3 regions of the Rhodococcus sp. P1Y genome follow, and region 3 is predicted to be linked to each of the others. Evidence: riboswitches for the same ligand, from Rfam matches in the RefSeq annotation. Region 3 holds a riboswitch; each other region holds the start of a gene.
The links. Region 3 has a riboswitch for S-adenosylmethionine ahead of D8W71_RS28280 (putative leader peptide). Riboswitches for the same ligand answer to the same signal wherever they lie in the genome.
Positions count from the first base shown of each region.

Region 1: another riboswitch for S-adenosylmethionine. It lies ahead of D8W71_RS13315 (bifunctional o-acetylhomoserine/o-acetylserine sulfhydrylase); the one in region 3 lies ahead of D8W71_RS28280 (putative leader peptide).
Region 2: another riboswitch for S-adenosylmethionine. It lies ahead of D8W71_RS00295 (aminotransferase class V-fold PLP-dependent enzyme); the one in region 3 lies ahead of D8W71_RS28280 (putative leader peptide).

Region 1 covers NZ_CP032762.1:2,886,436-2,890,742, reverse strand. The annotation lists gene D8W71_RS13320 (MFS transporter) at 51-1,208, opposite strand; SAM riboswitch class IV at 1,525-1,654, shown strand; gene D8W71_RS13315 (bifunctional o-acetylhomoserine/o-acetylserine sulfhydrylase) at 1,832-3,169, shown strand; gene metX (homoserine O-acetyltransferase MetX) at 3,166-4,307, shown strand, end outside.
Region 2 covers NZ_CP032762.1:56,166-60,472, forward strand. The annotation lists gene D8W71_RS00285 (YbaK/EbsC family protein) at 1-396, shown strand, start outside; gene D8W71_RS00290 (hypothetical protein) at 409-918, opposite strand; gene D8W71_RS00295 (aminotransferase class V-fold PLP-dependent enzyme) at 1,055-2,398, opposite strand; SAM riboswitch class IV at 2,453-2,568, opposite strand; gene D8W71_RS00300 (Pls/PosA family non-ribosomal peptide synthetase) at 2,773-4,307, shown strand, end outside.
Region 3 covers NZ_CP032762.1:5,655,716-5,660,022, reverse strand. The annotation lists gene D8W71_RS26215 (MFS transporter) at 1-1,199, shown strand, start outside; gene D8W71_RS26210 (LLM class flavin-dependent oxidoreductase) at 1,196-2,359, shown strand; SAM riboswitch class I at 2,414-2,518, shown strand; gene D8W71_RS28280 (putative leader peptide) at 2,523-2,642, shown strand; gene D8W71_RS26205 (ABC transporter substrate-binding protein) at 2,747-4,307, shown strand, end outside.

The DNA.
Region 1 (4,307 bases), 2.8 Mb from region 3:
TCGATCTCGACCGGGCTCAGGCAGCGAAGTACGTCAGGCAGCGAGGTGCGTCAGGAAGCTTTGAGCGCGGTGGCGTCGCTGCGTCGCTGCATCCACATGGCCGTTGCCAGCACGGCGAGACCTGCCACCGCCAGCATCGAACCGACTGCCGCAGGCGCGGTGTATCCGAATCCCGCGGCAATGACTGCGCCGCCGAGAGCAGCGCCGATCGCATTCGCCAGATTGAACGCCGCGTGATTGAGCGACGCGGCAAGGGTCTGGGCATCGTCGGCGACGTCCATCAACCGCGTCTGCAAACCGGGGATGACCGATGAACCCGATGCGCCGATCAGAAATACGAGAACGAGCGCGCTGATCGGGTTGTGTGAAGCAACCACGAACACGGCGAGAAATACCGCCATCGACGCAAGGCCGATGAAGGTCCCGCGCAACTGGTACCGATCAGCGAGCCAACCTCCGACGAAGTTGCCTGCAACCATGCCGAGGCCGTAGATCATCAGTGCGACCGGTACGAACGCACGGGCCAACCCGGCAACATCGGTGAGAGTGGATGCAATGTAGGTGTAGACGGCGAACATGCCGCCGAATCCGACCATGCCGACGAACAACGTCATCCACACCTGACCACGTCGCAGAGCGCCGAGTTCGGTGATCGGATTGGTGGTCGGCATGCCGTCGAGACGCGGCATCCACATGATCAGGGCGGTGACGGTCAGCGCGCCGATGACAGCGACGACCGCGAATGCACTGCGCCAGCCGAGCGCCTGGCCCAGCCACGTCGCCGCGGGGACGCCGACGACGTTCGCGACCGAGAGACCCATCATGACCATCGCCACGGCCTTGGCCCGCTTACCCGGCTCGGCGAGATGCGCGGCAACAAGGGCCGCGATGCCGAAAAACGCACCGTGAGGAAGACCTGCGACGAACCTCGATGCCACCAGCTCACCGAAGCTGGGCGCGAACACCGTCCCGAGATTTCCGAGGGTGAACGCCACCATGAGTCCGATCAGCAGCACACGTCGCGGAACCCGAGCGGCAAGGGTGGCGATCGCGGGCGCACCGACGACGACGCCGAGTGCGTAGGCCGAGATCATGTGACCGGCGGACGGTTCGGAGATTCCCATCGTCGTCGCAACGTCGGGAAGAAGACCCATCGACGCGAACTCGGTGGTTCCGATTCCGAACCCACCGATCGACAACGCGAGCATCGCGAGCCGCCTGCGAGAAGAGAGGGGCCTACGACTGCCGCTCGGACCGTTCGACACCCTGTCGCGCACCGCGCTGACATTTTTGGCGAAAGCCGAATCGGTGACAGTCACAGCAAAACAACCTTGTCTCGAAGGGGGAGGTATCGACGCGAACCCAAGAGGGAACGGCCACTGAATCGATTCTGTTCCCTCGACCGATCAAATTTCGAATCGCCACACGGTGATTGTGCTCACCCAGTCGACTCGCATCCCGTTGGGAGGAATCACCGAGAGTCGTTGTTTCCCGATCTCGGTGACCCCGCTAGGATTCACCGCAGGTCATGAGTACCAGCATCAAGCCCCGGCTTGCTGGTCGGCAACCCTCCAACCGCGGTGGGGTGCCCCGGGTGACAAGACCTGGTTGGTCGGCGACGCGTACCTGCGCCGCCAACGAGCAAGCGCGGGTCCGCCTCATCGAGATGGAAGACGAGGTCGGCGGACCCACCGAACGAGCGCGACTGGAAACAGCGCGCTCGAAAAGGAGGTTCACCATGTGTTGTTGTACCGATACGCCCCGCCCAGGCTCCCACCACGAGAGCCCATTCGAAATTTGAACATCCTTCGAAGACGGAGTTATCACTCACATGACCGACAGCACCCCTGACGTCGTAGACGCAGCAGGCACCCCCATCGAGGACCCCACCGCATCGTGGAGCTTCGAGACCAAGCAGATCCACACCGGACAGACGCCGGACGGCGCCACGAACGCCCGCGCGCTGCCGATCTACCAGACCACCTCGTACACCTTCGACAACACCGATCACGCTGCCGCGTTGTTCGGGCTCGCCGAGCCCGGCAATATTTACACCCGCATCATCAACCCCACCCAGGACGTCGTCGAGCAGCGCATCGCCGCTCTGGAAGGTGGAGTTGCAGCGCTCCTACTCGCCTCCGGGCAGGCCGCGGAGACCTTCGCGATTCTCAATCTGGCCGAGGCAGGCGACCACATCGTCGCGAGCCCACGCCTCTACGGCGGAACGTACAACCTCTTCCACTACACACTCCCCAAACTCGGAATCACCGTGACTTTCGTCGACGATCCCGACGACCTGGAGCAGTGGCGAGCAGCGATCACCCCGAAGACCAAGGCGTTCTACGGTGAGACCATCTCCAACCCGAAGAACGACATCTTCGACATTCCCGGCATCTCCGGGGTAGCCCACGAGAACGGCATTCCGTTGATCGTCGACAACACCGTCGCGACGCCGTACCTCATCCGGCCGTTGGAGCATGGGGCCGACATCGTCGTCCATTCGGCGACCAAGTATCTCGGCGGCCACGGGACGGCCATCGCAGGTGTCATCGTCGACGGCGGCACGTTCGACTGGACGCAGGGGCGTCACGCCAACTTCACCACCCCCGACCCCAGCTACCACGGCGTGGTGTTCGCCGACCTGGGTGCACCCGCGTTCGCTCTCAAGGCCCGCGTGCAATTGCTCCGCGACATCGGCGCAGCAGTGTCGCCGTTCAATGCCTTCCTCATCAGCCAAGGACTGGAAACGCTGAGTCTGCGCATCGAGCGGCATGTCGAGAACGCACAGAAGGTCGCCGCGTTCATCGAGGCACGCGAGGACGTCGAGTCCGTCAACTACGCAGGCCTGAAGTCCTCGCCGTGGTACCAGCGTGGACAGGAGTTGGCCCCTAAGGGGCAGGGCGCGATCATCGCGTTCGAACTGAAGGGCGGCATCGACGCGGGCAAGAAGTTCGTCAACGCACTCAGCCTTCACAGCCATGTCGCTAACATCGGTGATGTGCGTTCACTTGTCATTCACCCCGCATCGACAACCCACTCCCAGCTGACACCGGAGGAGCAACTCGCCTCGGGCGTCACCCCCGGTTTGGTCAGGCTCGCTGTGGGCATCGAAGGGATCGACGACATCCTCGCCGATCTCGAAACCGGATTCGCCGCGGCGGCATCTTGACAATCGGCTCTGTGCACGACGTCCGTCCGGCTGCGGGCTTTCCGCCGCCGGACGGACGGCTCGGCAGTATCGACATCGGCCCACTCGAATTGGAGAGCGGCGCATCGCTTCCTGCGGTATCCGTTGCTGTTCAGCGCTGGGGTGAGCTCGCTCCCGGTCGCGACAATGTCGTGCTGGTCGAGCACGCACTGACGGGCGATTCGCACGTCAGCGGACCCGCCGACGACCACCATGCCCTTCCGGGCTGGTGGAACGGCATGGTCGGACCAGGCGCACCCATCGATACCGACGAGTGGTGCGTCATCGCATCCAACGTTCTCGGCGGGTGCGGTGGCACGACTGGACCCAGCTCGCTCGCATCCGACGGCACTCCCTACGGCAGCAGATTTCCGGAAATCTCCATCCGCGACCAAGTCGCAGCTGAGGCTGCGCTGGCGGATGTTCTCGGGATCGAGCGGTTCGCCGCGGTTGTCGGCGGATCGATGGGCGGCATGCGGACACTCGAGTGGATCGTCGAACACCCCGACCGTGTCGGGGCTGCGCTCGTACTCGCCGTCGGCGCGCGCGCGACCGCAGACCAAATCGGTACCCAAACCACGCAGATCGACGCCATCACGTCCGATCCCGAATGGCAGGGCGGCAACTATCACGGCACCGGGCGATCGCCACGAGCCGGACTGAAGATTGCTCGGCGTATCGCACACTTGACCTACCGCACCGAGAGCGAACTCGATCTGAGGTTCTCGAACTCCGCACAGGATGACGAAAACCCTTGGAACGGCGGAAGATACGCAATCGAAAGCTACCTCCAACATCAAGCAAACAAGTTGGCGGACAGGTTCGACGCCAGTACCTACGTCCTGCTGAGCGAAGCGATGAACAGACACGACATCGGACGCGGACGCGGAGGAATCGACGCCGCCCTCGCCCGTGCGACGGTTCCCACGATCGTGGGTGGAGTCGATTCGGACCGTCTGTATCCCCTGCGCCAGCAGAAGGAAATCGCCCGTGGCTTGCCGGAGTGCAGTGGCCTCGAGGTCATTCAGTCCAGAGACGGCCACGACGGATTTCTCACCGAGGCAGGTGCGGTGGCCGTACTACTGGGCGAGACGATGGCGAACGCGCGGTCCGCACGCGC
Region 2 (4,307 bases), 270 kb from region 3:
ACCTCGCCGGAGCCGACCCCGACCGCGGACGCCGCTGCCGCATCGCTCGGGGTCAGCGTCGGCGCGATCGTGAAATCTCTTGTCTTCCTGCTCGACGACGATCCAGTGCTTATCCTCGTGTCGGGTGCACACCAGGTAGATCTCGACGCCACCGGACAGCGCCTGGGCGGCACGTTGACGCGGGCACCGCTGGAACTGGTCAAGCATTCGACGGGTCAGCCGATCGGCGGTATCGCACCGGTCGGCCATCCGACGAATCTACCGACGTTCGTCGACGAGACCCTCTCGGACTACCCCGAGTTGTGGGCTGCTGCAGGGCATCCGAACACGGTCTTCAAGACCACGTGCTCGGAGCTTCTGCGCATCACCGCCGGTCTCGCCATCGATGTCACCTAGACGCGGGAGCGCTCAGGAGGCCAGCACCCGTGTCGGCGTCAGCGAGCCGGTCGCGGCCAGAAGCTTCTCGGCGGAGAATAAGACACCGCGATCCTCCAGCCAGGGCACGACGCCGCGTGCGATCTTGTCGAGGTTCCGCTGCTCGGGCCCGACGGCGATGAGGGTCACCCCGTCGGCCACCTCCGCTGCCTTCACGTCGGCGACGAGCCCCGCGAGACCGGAGGGGGTCCCGACGTACCGGATGGAACTCGGCACCGCCGGGAGGTCCAGCGCGGCGAATTCCCGACGCGCGGTCCGTGCATCGTCGGCGACGTGGATCTCGATATCGAGAAACACCGCAACGCTGTCGGCATCTTTGCCTGCCTCGACGGCCTCGGCCCTGGCACGTGCTCTTGCCTGCTGACCCTCGCGGAGATCCGAGGCGTGGATGCGAACTATCGACTCGGTAGGGCGAGCGTCGGTGACTTCCGTCCATGCGCCTGGAGTTGCAAGGGCAAGGCGGACAGGTGAGTTGTTCGACATGAAATTGGTCCCGTCGTGCAAGCGAGGTGTTGGGGAGGATGACTGAAGTCCGAACACCTACACGAGCCAGAGGCCGTCCGGCACAGATCGACGTATCGATCGCGCCAGAGTCGGTTCTGCGACAGAGCAATTGCCCTCATGAGGCGATGCTAACCGTTTGCGTTGCGCATGGGGATCCCACGCCTGCGGCACCGCCTGCCAGCTCGGGGAACGGGCGAGGGTCGGGAATAGGATTCCACCAACCGTTCTCCTCCTCGTACGTCCAGGAGGGCCCGTCGGCGACGAGCGTCTCGATGGCCCCGATCAGCCGATCCACATCGGCGTCGGAACTGCCGAGCCCCAGGCTGGCGCGCACGGCACCGTCCGCGTGACCCAGTCGCGCGAGCAGCGGGTGAGCGCAGAACTTGCCATCCCGCACTCCGATGCCGTGCTCGGCCGACAGGTACGCAGCGATCTCGCCGGGGCCGAATCCATCTACGGAAAATGTGACTATCCCCACACTGTCCGGGGAGTCGTTCCACACCGTCAGTACGTCGACGCCAGGCACCGCCGTCAACCCGTCGCGCAGGCGATCGGACAGTCGACGCTCGTGGTCGACCGAACCTGCCACCTCGAAATGCTCGAGGGCTTCACATGCTGCCGCCAAGGCGACGACGCCGAGCACGTTGGGTGTACCCGCCTCGTGACGTGCCGGAACCGGCGCCCACTCGGCGTGATCGAGACCGACGTGGCGAACAGCCCCGCCGCCTGCGAGATAGGGCTCGGCGGCGTCGAGCCAGTCACGCTTACCGACGAGCACGCCGGCACCGTGCGGCGCGTACAACTTGTGTCCGGAAAACGCGAGGTAGTCCACCCCCAGGGCCTCGATGTCGACCCGTCGATGGGGTACCAATTGCGCACCGTCGACGAGGATGCGTGCGCCGTATCGGTGCGCGAGAGCAGCGAGCTCGTCGATCGGAAGTACTTCGCCGGTCACATTGGAGGCGCCCGTCACCGCAAGCAGCGCAGCCGGTTTGGCAGCGAGTTCGGCTTCGATCGATACCAGGGTCTCGGCGATGGACTCGGCCGCGACGACGACGCGGCGGTCGTTCCAGGGCAGCAGGTTCGCGTGATGCTCGATATCGAGAACCACGGTGTCTCCCGGCACGCACCCGGCAAGAAGGTTCAGCGAGTCGGTGGTGTTCCTGGTGAAGATGACAACCGCATCCGATTGCGCTCCAACGAAATTCGACACCGTCACGCGTGCCTTTTCGTACGCCGCAGTGGACACGCGTGATGCGTACCCGGCGCCGCGGTGAACGCTCGAGTAGTAGGGCAACAGATCGGCAATTCGCTCGGTCACGTGGGCGAGCGCAGGCGCGCTGGCCGCGTAGTCGAAATTGGCGTACGTGCAGGTACTTCCATTCACCAGAGGAACCTGCAGATCAGCGCCGCTGACTGTAGCGAACGAAGCACACGAGTTGTCGAGAACAGCAGTCATGACAAATAACCCCTTGTCGATCAAGGGACCCGAAGAATCGTCAGTGAGAAGTCGAGTCCGCGCTTGCTGCACCGGTTTTCCGGCGTCAGCCAGGTCGTCACCCGGAGCACCCCACCGCGGAGGAGGGTTGCCGACCAGCAAGCCGGGGCTTGATGCTGGTACTCATGACCTGCACAGAGGATGGCAAAAGTGCCACTGGATTGTCAACCCGGGAGGTAGGAAACCTCCAACTCGATTAAGCTGTGCCCGGTGCCGAGACCGTACGAGATGCAGCTTTGCGCGAACGAAACGTCCGTTCACCTTCTGGACAACCGAACATGAGATAACGACCGCTGACGTTCGTTTCGGTACAACACGAGAAGAAGGAACACCGGTTGTCTGTGCAATCACAATCGGATTCGGCTAGCGTCCAGCCCTCGGCTGGCGTCCCCGCCGAATTCTTGCGCGCAGGGCGCGCTCCATCGGAGCGAACGCTCATCGACATCCTGCGCTCGACCACCTCGCAGTACCCCGATGCCGCGGCGATCGACGACGGCACCGTCTCGGTCACCTACCGCGAGCTCCTCGAGGACATCGACGAAGGCGCGCAGTGGCTGGCCAGGGCTGGAGTAAGGCGCGGCGACCGCGTCGGAATCAGAATGCCCTCGGGTTCGTTCTCGCTCTACGTCGCCATCTTGTCGATCCTCAATGCGGGTGCCGCCTACGTGCCCGTCGATGCCGACGACCCGGACGAACGGGCCGAGCTGGTGTTCGGCGAAGCGAAGGTCACTGCCGTCGTCACGGCAGGAGGAATCGCGGCGGGTACGGCCGACAAGCAGGACACCCCGATCCCGGACACCCTCACGATCCCTTCACCCGACGAAGACGCGTGGGTCATCTTCACCTCCGGCTCCACCGGGACCCCGAAGGGTGTGGCCGTCAGCCACCGCAATGCGGCGGCGTTCGTCGACGCCGAGGCACGGATGTTCATGCAGGACGACCCGCTGGGTCCGGGTGACCGGGTACTCGCAGGCCTTTCGGTGGCGTTCGACGCGTCGTGCGAGGAGATGTGGCTCGCGTGGCGTCACGGCGCATGCCTGGTGCCCGCTCCGCGCTCTCTCGTTCGCAGTGGTTTCGACCTCGGGCCGTGGTTGATCGCCCGCGACATCTCCGTCGTCTCGACGGTTCCCACGCTCGCCGCTCTGTGGCCTGCCGTAGCTCTCGAAGCCGTCCGGCTGCTCATCTTCGGCGGTGAAGCGTGCCCACCCGAGCTGGCCGAGCGCCTCGCCGTCGACGGCCGCGAGGTCTGGAACACCTACGGTCCGACGGAAGCAACCGTCGTCGCGTGCGCGTCGATCATGGACGGCAAGGGCCCGGTGCGTATCGGACTCCCGCTCGACGGGTGGGATCTCGCCGTGGTGGACGGAGGCGGCAATCCCGTCGCCGTCGGGGAGGTCGGTGAGCTGGTCATCGGCGGAGTCGGACTTGCGCGCTATCTCGATCCGGCCAAGGACGCCGAGAAGTACGCCCCGATGCCGACGCTCGGATGGGACCGCGCCTATCGCAGCGGCGACCTCGTCAAGCTCGAGCTCGAAGGCTTGCTCTTCCAAGGCCGCGCCGACGACCAGATCAAACTCGGCGGCAGACGCATCGAACTCGGTGAGATCGACAACGCGCTTCAGTCGTTGCCCGGCGTCGGCGGCGCGGCCGCAGCCGTCAGGAAGACCGGTGCGGGCAACTCGGTCCTCGTCGGCTACCTGGCTAGTACCGACCCGAATTTCGATCTGGACGCAGCCCGCAAGATTCTGGCCGAGCAGTTGCCGTCGGCGCTCGTTCCACGCCTCGCACTCGTCGACGAGATGCCGACGCGCACCTCGGGCAAGGTCGACCGCAACGCTCTTCCGTGGCCACTCCCCGGCATGGGCGAGTC
Region 3 (4,307 bases):
GCAGGTTGGGGGACGTGATCGGGCGTCGCCGACTCTTCTTGATCGGGTTGAGTCTGTTCTCGGTGATGGGCCTCATCGGTGCGTTCGCGGCGGAGCCCTGGATGATCGTCGCCGCGAGGCTCGGCCAGGGTATCGGGGCAGGAACCGTCAGCTCGCAGGTGCTCGGCATCATCACCGATCGTTACAGCGGTCGGGAACGCGCAAAAGCACTGGGTGCGTACAGTACTGCTGGCGGTCTCGCAGGGCTGTGCGGTCCGATCCTGGGCGGTGTGGTCCTCGGAGTCGCGGACCTGGACGTAGGGTGGCGTCTGCTGTTGCTGCTCAACGTGCCGTTCGCCCTCGTCACGCTCGCGGCTGCGGCTGCGTGGCTTCGCAAGGACTCGTCCAGACGATCGGGAGCGAGCATCGACGTGGTCGGGCTCATTGCGCTCGGCGTGGCAACACTGCTCCTCCTGTTCCCGATGGTGTCCTCGCTCGGTGCCACGTTGTCCGCGATTTCGGTGATCGGCAGTGCAGGCGTTCTCGTCGGATTCTGGTTCTGGGAGAAGCAGTTCGCCGCAGGAGGCGGAACTCCAGTTCTGCTTCCCGGCCTCGTTCAGTCGCGCGGCTACACGCTCGGGACGATGGTGGCGATGTTCTGGTTCGGCGCGATTCTGGCGCTGCAAGCAGTGCTCAGTCTGTACCTGATCGAAGGTCTGGGGTATCCCGCACTGCAGGCTGCTCTGATCATGGTCGGCAGCTCGATTCTGATGGCCGTCACGTCGGCCTTCGGCTGGCGCGTCGTCGTGAGGTTGGGCCGCACCGCGGTGATCGGAGCTGTCGTGCTCGAATTGTTCGTCGTGGCGGGATACGTATCGACCATCAACTTCCTCCCGCGCGAACTCACCGTGCCCGCGTTCGTCGTACTTGCCGTACTGTCCGGCCTTGCAAGCGGATTCGTCGACGCACCCAACCGTGGCATGACCCTCGAATACGCCCCAGCAGGGGCCAATGGCGTAGCAGCCGGTTTTCTGCAACTGTCCCAGCGATTGTCCGCGACGATCTCTCTCGCTGCAGTGTCGGGAATCTACCTCGGCGTCCTTGCTGCGAACGAGAACAACTACGGCCGTGCAGTCGCACTCGGTCTCGGCGTATGTGCGCTGATGCTGCTCGGTTCACTCACATGCGCCGTCATCGACGGTAGAAGGAGACGGAAATGACTTCTCACTCCCCAGGCTCCGCTCCTGCCATGACTGGACCGAAATTCTCGTGGTTCCTTCCCACCGGAGGTGACGACGAACGCCTCGGCGGGGCCTCACACGGCGTCGGGATCGGCGCTACCGACGAAGCCGTGGCGGACACAGGCCACCGCGAGGCGTCGCTCGAGTACTTGACGCAGATTGCCCAGACCGTCGACCGGCTCGGATTCCACGCTGCTCTGACGCCGACCGGCGGGCACTGTGAGGACGCATGGCTCGTCACCTCGGCGCTGATTGCAGCGACGAAGAACCTGAAGTTCCTCGTCGCGTTCCGGCCTGGCGCCGTCGCGCCCGTGCTGTCGGCGCAGATGGTCAGCACGTTCCAGCGGTTGTCCGGTGGGCGTGCGCTACTCAATGTTGTCGTCGGGGGCGACGACATCGAACAGCGCGCCTACGGCGACACCCTCGGTAAGGACGCGCGTTACCGTCGGGCACAGGAGTTTCTGGAGATCGCACGGGCTGTCGGTGACGGCAAGCCGGTTGCGGTCGACAGCGACTTCTACACGGTCGACCGCCCGAACGGCGGCGGCTTCGGTGGCCACCCACCGGTTCCATTGCCCGACGTCTACCTCGGCGGATCCTCGCCTGCCGCGATCGAGGTCGCTGCAGCTGAAGCCGACGTGTTCCTGACCTGGGGCGAGCCGCCCGCACAAGTGGCCGAGAAGATTTCGGTGGTCGAGAAGGCCGCAGCAAGGAAAGGCCGAACGATCAGGGGCGGAATTCGGTTGCACGTCATCACACGGGACACGTCCGACGAGGCCTGGGCAGTGGCAGACGATCTCATCTCCGATCTCGACGACGACCTCATCGCTCGCAGGCAGAAGGCGTTGCGCAGCATCGGTTCCGAAGGGCAGCGCCGCATGCTGGATCTGCACGGGGGAGACCGGGACAAGCTCGTTGTCTCGCCGAATTTGTGGGCCGGATTCGGGCTCGTACGCGGGGGTGCAGGAACCGCCCTCGTCGGAAGTCACGACGAGGTCGCCGACCGCATCCGCGAATACGTGGCTGCCGGCATCGACGAGTTCATTTTCTCCGGCTACCCCCACCGGGAAGAGGCCGAACACTTCGGCCGTGGCGTGTTGCCGCTCGTACGCACCGGTCATTCCCCTGTTACTACGTAGGAAACAACCCCAATTGGCGCCGCGGGCCCTCGTGCTCGTACACTCGACCACGCAACACCATCCAGAGCGACCGAGAGACCTGGCTCTACGACGTCGCAGCAACCCCCCGCGGGGCTAGTGAAACGCGGGTGAGGGTGCTACCGCCGGGACCGATGGAGGAACGATGAGCACCACCCCTCGCCGCCCAGCGTCTGTGCACGCCGTGGGTGAAGGTTTCGTGACGGCCTGGGGCCGCATTCATCTCGATCTGTGCCGATTGACCGGCTCGATCTGTCGCGGCTGACGCTTCTACAGCCAGATTTCTTTCTTTCTTCCCGTACCGCTCGAATCAGGTGTGCCGTAACGGTGTGCCCTATTCGGCGTCCTTCACAGATCCGGAGTGCCTCGGTGTCCTCTCGTTCCGTTTTCGCAGGCGTCAGCACACTCGCTGCCCTGAGCGTCGTTCTCACCGCGTGCGGCGGTGGTTCCACGTCGAGCAGTGCAGATGCGGGGGAGCCGACTGCGGGCGGCACCCTGCGATACGGGCTGTCCGGTGCCCCGTCCTGCTCGGATCCTGCACAATCGGCCACCAATCAGACCATCTACGTAGCTCGCCAGGTGGTGGATTCGCTCACCGACCAAGATCCGGACACAGGCGAAATCACCCCGTGGCTCGCCGACAGCTGGGAGGTCGCTCCGGACGCATCGTCCTTCACGTTCAAGCTCAAGGATGGCGTGACGTTCAGCGACGGGACGCCGGTCGACGCGGAAGCGGTCAAGGCGAACTTCGACTCGATCGTGAATGTGCTGACCACCGCGAAAGCACCACTCGGGGGCAGCTACCTCTTCGGGTACGAGGGCACGACCGTCGTCGATCCACTGACGGCCCGCATCGACTTCACCGGCCCGAACGCACAGTTCCTGCAGGCAAGTTCGACGACGCAGCTCGGCATCCAGTCGCCTGAGACGGTCGCCAAGCCGGCCGAAGACCGCTGCAGCGGAAACAACATCGGCAGCGGTCCGTTCACATATGCGGACTACCAGCAGGACCGCTCGGTCACCCTCGCCAAGCGGGCCGGATACGACTGGGGATCCGATGTGTTCGCCCACGATGGTGAGGCATACCTGGACACCATCGAATTCACCGTCGTGCCCGAATCAGGGGTCAGGACAGGAAGCCTGTCCTCGGGCCAGCTCGACGCCATTTCGGATGCACTTCCCCAGGATGCTCCACAGATCGAGGCGACCGGCGGACAGATCCTCACCACCTCGAACCCAGGTGTTCCGTTCGGGATTCAGCCGAATGTCACGCGCGGCGTACTCCAGGACCCCGAGGTGCGTAAGGCCCTGGTCCCTGCGATCAATCGCCAAGAACTCGTCGACACCGTCCTCGGTCCCGATTTCAGGACGGCGACCAGCACTCTTGCAAGCAAGACGCCGGGCTACACGGAACTGTCCGACGTCACGTACGACCCGGAGAAGGCCAAGTCGATTCTGGACGCAGCGGGTTGGGTTCCCGGCCCGGACGGCATCCGTGAGAAGGACGGTCAGAAGCTCTCGTTCAAGGTCATGTTCGCCGCTGTTTTCGCTGGCAACCAGGCGATTCTCGAACTGACGCAGCAGCAATTGCGCGACGTCGGCGTCGACCTTCAGCTCGAGCTGGTCTCGGTGCCGGAATCGACGGCGCGTCAGAACACCAAGGATTACGACGCGAACTATTACAACAGCACACGGGCCGACGGCGACATACTGCGGACCAGCTTCGCGATCGACGGTCGAAACCTGAACGCGCGCGGACCGATTCCTGATCTCGACGCATCGCTCACGAACGAACTCGCGACGACGGACACTGCCGAACGCAATGCGATCATCGCCGCCGCGCAGCAGCAGGTCCTCGACAACGGCCTCTGGATCCCGACGATCGAGCTCTCCCAAGCAATCGGAGCAGGCGCGAATGTCCAGGATCTGA